One region of the Enterococcus sp. AZ170 genome, then DNA from elsewhere that is predicted to be linked to it. Evidence: a T-box and tRNA genes for the amino acid it is inferred to sense, from the RefSeq annotation. Region 1 holds a T-box; the other holds one or more tRNA genes.
What was found. A T-box is a leader RNA that pairs with one kind of tRNA and senses whether it is charged. The one in region 1 lies ahead of leuS (leucine--tRNA ligase), so its partner is inferred to be a tRNA-Leu.
Positions count from the first base shown of each region.

Region 2: it encodes a tRNA-Leu, which carries the amino acid that the T-box ahead of leuS (leucine--tRNA ligase) is inferred to sense. The anticodon was not compared.

Region 1 is NZ_CP172947.1:548,802-552,235, forward strand. Features, by position in the region: gene IGJ55_RS02700 (LysM peptidoglycan-binding domain-containing protein) at 1-1,302, shown strand, start outside; T-box leader at 1,350-1,626, shown strand; gene leuS (leucine--tRNA ligase) at 1,948-3,434, shown strand, end outside.
Region 2 is NZ_CP172947.1:1,432,589-1,436,022, reverse strand. Features, by position in the region: gene IGJ55_RS06915 (tandem-type lipoprotein) at 26-787, opposite strand; tRNA gene IGJ55_RS06910 (tRNA-Leu) at 1,243-1,325, opposite strand; gene IGJ55_RS06905 (ElyC/SanA/YdcF family protein) at 1,446-2,171, opposite strand; gene IGJ55_RS06900 (SprT family protein) at 2,258-2,746, opposite strand; gene IGJ55_RS06895 (Tex family protein) at 2,749-3,434, opposite strand, start outside.

The DNA of each region.
Region 1 (3,434 bases):
ACATCATTTCAGTCTGGTGTTTATTATTATTCAGGAGCTTGGAAAAGTAATACGAATTCTTACAGAGATGCCACTGCTTGGTTAACTGGACGTTATGCAACAGATCCAAGTTACAATACAAAGCTTAATACGATTATTACAACCTATAACTTAACTCAATATGACACGCCTTCATCAGGTGGCGGGAATACTGGTGGTGATACCGGTGGCAACACAGGTGAGAGTAATACTGGTGGTAATACCGGTGGGTCAAACAACACTGGCGGCGATACTAGCGGTCAAAATGTGACGCACAAAGTAAAAGCTGGAGATAGCCTATGGGCCTTATCGGCGAAATATGGCACATCGATCGCTACTATTAAAAGTTGGAATAACTTATCCAGCGATGTCATTTATGTCGGTCAAAAATTAATCGTGAAAAAAGGTTCTAGCAACACAGGTGGCGGCAGTACTGGTGGTAACACTGGCGGTTCAACAGGCAATACCGGAGGTTCCAGTAATACAGGGACTAATTCATATTACACAGTAAAATCAGGTGATTCTTTGTGGGCGATTGCTAATGCAAACGGGATAAGCATTGCGAACTTGCGTCAATGGAATAACTTGAGCGGAGATATCATCCACCCAGGACAAAAATTGATCGTGAAAAAAAGCTCTGGTAGTAATGGTGGTAGTACTGGAGGAACGACAGGCGGATCGACAGGTAGTACTGGCGGCTCAGGGAATACAAGCTCTTCAAATGCATATTATACTGTAAAATCAGGTGATAGCTTATGGGCAATTGCTAGTGCAAACGGCGTAAGTATCGCCAATCTACGTCAATGGAATAATATAAATGGAGATATCATTTATCCAGGTCAAAAGTTGATCGTGAAAAAAGGTGGTTCTAATGCTGGCGGCGGCAGTACCAGTAATGGCAATAGTGGTTCAACTGGTAACACTGGTGGATCAAGCAATGCAGGAGCCGCTACTGGTCATTATACGGTGAAGTCTGGGGACTCTTTATGGGCGATCGCTAATGCAAACGGGACAAGTATTGCCAATTTACGTCAATGGAATAATATAAATGGAGATATCATTTATCCAGGACAAAAATTGATCGTGAAAAAAGGTCAAACAGGTTCAACCAATTCATCCAATACTCAAGGAAGCAACCAAACAGCCGGATCTCACACTGTAAAAAATGGTGATACTTTATGGGGACTGTCTCAAACATATGGAACAAGTATTCAAAAAATCAAACAATTAAACGGATTATCTGGTGATACAATTTATATTGGTCAAAGATTGAAAGTTAAATAAAACGATTGAAATCCGTTAAGAAGTTTGGTAGTATGATAGCACATGATAGATAAACAGTGAAAAGGAATAGTAGAAAGAACCATGTTTTAGAGAGCGTATGGCTGGTGAAAATACGCACAGAAGCTTTCGAACTCGCCTTTGAGTTATTTTACTGAACAAGCGATGGAATGTAGAGTTTTCGTTTTCTGATTTAGGAAATCAAAAAAATGCCAACAATCCTTCAATCTTCATTAAGTAAAATCGGCGACGGTCGTTAAAACGTTGAGGCTTGTTTTATACAAGTGAAATTAGGTGGTACCACGTTGTCAGTCACACGTCCTATAGGAATTTTTCCTGTAGGGCGTTTTTGTTGCAAATCACAGCGATTGCTTGCAGAGCTGATGAAGCGCAATACTTGGCGACCAAGGGGAGCGAAGTTACCAAACTAGTAAATCACCACCAAGTCAATACTGCAATAAAGCATAAAAGAACGAATAAAAAAAGCAGAAAAATCTGGTCAGCTTTGCCAGAGCTGATGAAGCGCAATACTTGGCGACCAAACTAGTAAATCATCACCAAGCCAACACGTTAACAAAGTGAAAAGATTAACCTAAGAAATAGGCAGAAATCATCAATAAATAGTTACCGAAATAGGAGGACAAAAAAGTGAGTTACGATCACAAGAAAATCGAGAAAAAATGGCAAAAATATTGGGCGAAACATAACAGTTTCACGACTCATGATGATCCAAATAAAGAAAAATTTTATGCTTTAGACATGTTTCCATACCCATCAGGACAAGGGCTACATGTTGGGCATCCAGAAGGGTATACAGCAACAGATATCTTATCTAGAATGAAACGAAGCCAAGGCTATAGTGTTTTACACCCAATGGGCTGGGATGCCTTTGGATTACCTGCAGAGCAATATGCCTTAGATACAGGAAATGATCCAGCAGAGTTTACGAAAAAAAATATTGAAACCTTTAAACGCCAAATCAACTCTCTAGGATTTAGTTATGATTGGAATCGCGAAATTAACACAACAGATCCAGAATATTACAAATGGACACAATGGATTTTCACGAAATTATATGAACATGGTTTAGCTTATGAAGCGGAAGTAGCTGTTAACTGGGTACCAGAACTAGGAACAGTGATTTCTAATGAAGAAGTGATTGATGGTAAAAGTGAACGCGGTGGTTACGATGTTGTCAGAAAACCAATGCGTCAGTGGATGCTTAAAATTACTGCATATGCAGATCGCTTACTAGATGATTTAGATTTAGTGGACTGGCCTGAAAGTATTAAGGATATGCAACGCAATTGGATTGGCCGTTCTGAAGGAGCAAATGTTGATTTTAAGATTAAAGGAAGCAATGACACGATAACAGTCTTTACAACTCGTGCCGATACCCTATTTGGTGCTAGTTACTTAGTTGTTGCACCCGAGTTAAAAATTGTTGATGAAATCACAACGTCAGAGCAAAAAGCTGCAGTTACGGCTTATCAAGAAGAAGTAAGTAAAAAATCTGATTTAGATCGTACAGATTTATCTAAAACAAAAACTGGAGCTTTTACAGGTGCCTATGCAATCAATCCAGTGAATGGCAAAGAAATCCCAATCTGGATTGCAGATTACGTTCTAGGAAGCTATGGAACAGGTGCTGTTATGGCTGTACCAGCACATGATGAAAGAGACCATGCCTTTGCTAGTAAGTTTGACATCGAAATGATCCAAGTCATTGAAGGTGGGGATATCACCAAAGAAGCATACACTGGGGATGGTCTTCATATCAATTCTGGTTTCTTAGATGGTCTAACAAAAGAGGAAGCAAATGAAAAAATGTATCAGTGGTTAGAAGCTAATGGCTGTGGCAAAAAAGAAGTCACATACCGCCTACGTGATTGGCTGTTTTCTCGTCAACGTTATTGGGGAGAGCCGATTCCTGTGATTCATTGGGAAGACGGTACGACAACAACCGTGCCAGAATCTGAACTACCATTGAAATTACCTAAAACAGATGATATCAAACCAAGTGGAACTGGTGAATCTCCACTTGCGAATATTACGGAATGGATCAATGTGATCGACCCTGAAACTGGTAAAAAAGGGAAACGTGAAACCAACACCATGCCACAATGGGCAGGAAG
Region 2 (3,434 bases), 880 kb from region 1:
TCGGCAAATGAATTTGAATTTATAATCACTCATTTATGATATCCTCCTGCGAGACAGGTTGGAAATCTATAGAATCTGTGAAAAATATGCTTAACTTCTTATCAAATCTAAATTCTAACTGTTTATAGCCAATTGAATTACCTTCTAAGTCCCCAGTTCCTTTCAGCAATAAAGTAGGAGATTTATCCGTAACAATATCGTACTTACTTCTCAATGCTTGAACATTTGAATCTTCATTCATTAATTGATATTCTAATTCATAAATTGGAACTTCTGGATTATACATTTTTTTTATATTTTTATATTTATCTAATTTATCAAAGTTTCCATACTGAACAAAGAACTTGAATTTTTCAACCTTCTTTTTAGTTTCTTCTCCTTGGACATCTCCTAATAAATGAAAACCACTATCATCATATATAACTGGATACTTTTCTTTCTCAATAGGCTTACTTAAATCATTAGAAGTTTTTCTAGTATAATAAAATCCTTTTGCTTTTCTTGTATTTCTATTGATTCTTAGTAACATGCCTTCTGTGAATAAATCTCCTTCTTCTGTTTTACTCAATGAAAAGTCAGAATTTAACACCCAAACTCCCTTATCATCTTTATCAAATTCATCATCTCGGTACCCTTCCGTATCGTAGAAACTTTCCAGATTTGGTGTTGGATATATTGCTAATATTTTATCAAAACTTTGTTCAATTTTTGCTTTATTTTTTGTTTCACAACCAGTTAATCCACTCATTATAATTAGTTCTCCTAAAAATAAATATAATTTTTTCAAAATATTATCTCCTTCTGAACAGGATGAAACTTATTTAAACCTTAATCAATATTTATTTTACCAAAAGCAGATATATATAGATAGTTATATATGATATTTTCGTTATTTAATTTTATATAATGTTACTGATTTATGAATAAAAAAGAGATAGTATGCTTTTAAACTTACTATCTCTTACATCAATATTATACTAGCTTATTAATTGCTTATTTTCAGGCGATAATGACATTATTAATAGCCTACTGATTAACATATACTAAATTATAGACTTCTAGCAGTTGGCTTCTATTTACTTGCTACTTACTCCTCAACTTCTTATTTTGTTTCAGTATCAAAGGTTATTGACATACCTATATTTTCTATAAATCATTGTTTCACTAGGTGCATCAGAACTTTTATACAGGCATAAAAAAAGAGTGATAAACCTTATCATATCAAGGTTTACCACTAAACTATGCGGCCAAGAAGACTCGAACTTCCACGGGGTTGCCCCCACCAGCCCCTCAAGCTGGCGCGTCTGCCATTCCGCCATGACCGCATACGATACTTCATAATAGCTATCTCAATCTATGATAAAATAGGTCCTTCATTTTGTCAATATTTCAATAAGGCGATGATGCTTTTTCTTTTAAATGACTGCTTAATAAGCTCTGATCGCCTATCTCTGATATTCATAATCATAAACTTGACATAATTTTTCGTAGGACTGATTGACGCTTTCTGGGATTTCAATTGCATCAATATAGTTAGCCCCGTTAGGTCCATAACCAAATTCGTCATTTCTTAGTCGAGGAATCTCACCTAAAACTAAAGACAGAAAATACTCTTTACTCCACAATCCGTTCAGCTGATCGTCTTCGAATAGAAGCGGATCAGAAAATGATTGAATGAATGGTACGATCGGCACATAATTGGTAAAGAGCGTATCAGTGTTTTGCCATTCTTTTTCAAAAGTTGCTTTGATTCTTCTTTGTAATAATGGATCTTGCAACAGCAAAACCTTCTTAGGATTTAAACCAGCAGCTTTTATTATATTTAGTGAAAAAACAGCATTTTCACCTGAATTGGTTGATGTCTGCTCTGTTAAAAATAACATCTTATCTAAACCGTACTTTAACTTAAAGTATTCTAAGTACATCTCAGTTTCACTAGCAGCCGCTAACTTAATTCCCTTACGTTGGAAATTGTGACGCAAAAATGGCGTAGCATGACCAATGCCTCCAACTAACATAACAGCAGACACCATTTCTTGTTTATATAAATGGATCAGCTCATCTGCTAAATAAGGTAAACTATTTCCAGCTAGAATGGCCAAATCATATTTCCCAGTTACTTTTTCTTTAGCTGACAGAAAGTTGATAACCGTATTCCAATGTGTGATCATCTCAATTCCCTACCTTTTTTACTTGTTTCTATAGTAATACCGCCTTATCTGCTAAAAGAAAAGACGGTATAGTCTAGCTACATTTTCTAATTCAATTCCACTAATTTTCCGCTACATTTTCCGCAAACATAACGTTGCGTGTTGATTCTTCTTTTGCGTAAAATCAATGTTTGACATTTTTTACACTGATATTGATGATACGATTGCGCTTTTTGGTCTACCAAAGGGCGAACATAACGACTACCACCTGTTTTTTTTAACAGCGATTTAAACTCTGCATCTTTATGTTGGTACCCTTTACCTTCTAAGTGAAGGTGATAGTGACACAATTCGTGTTTGATAACATTGATCAATTCGATTTCACCATAACGTTCAAACACTTTCGGATTAAAATCAATGTTATGGGATCCTAAATGATAACGTCCTCCAGTTGTTCTCAGACGTCGGTTAAAAAAAGCTTTGTGCTGAAACTTTTTCCTGAAAAAGCTCAATGAAATTTCTTCTACCAATACTTGTAATTGATCATCTGTCAACACTTGTTTGGTTGGTTTTTCTTCTTTAGAAAAACTGCTCAAGACTATTCTTTCCTTTCAGCTTGTGGCAGCATCGTTAAACTGATGCGCCCTTTCTTCGTATCAACATCTTCCACCCAAACGGTCACAACGTCTCCTACCGCAACAATGTCTGTCGGATGTTTCACAAATTTTGTGCTAAGTTTTGAGATATGCACTAAACCATCTTGCTTCACACCGATATCAACAAACGCGCCAAAATCGATTACATTACGTACGGTTCCTTGTAGCTCCATACCCGATTTAAGGTCTTCCATAGATAAAACATCTTTTCTTAAAAGAGGTGCAGGCATTTCATCACGCATATCTCTTCCTGGTTGCACTAGCGCGGCAATAATATCTTTTAGTGTTTCACGACCGACGGCAAACTCAGTTTCTAACTCGGTTAAGGGTAATGCCTTCATCTTTTGGATTGCTTCATTTGTTCCAAGCTCTGCTAATTGAACGTTTGCTTTTTCTAAAATTCCTTTTGCTACGTCATAACTTTCAGGGTGAATACCGGTATTGTCCAAAATATTCTTTCCATTTGGAATTCGTAAGAAACCAATCGCTTGCTCATAGGCTTTTGGTCCTAAACGCGGTACTTTTTTTACTTGATTACGAGCAGTAAAAGCGCCATTTTCATCACGATAAGCCATTAAATTTTGGGCTGTCGTTTTGTTTAACCCAGAGATGTGTTGCAATAATTGTG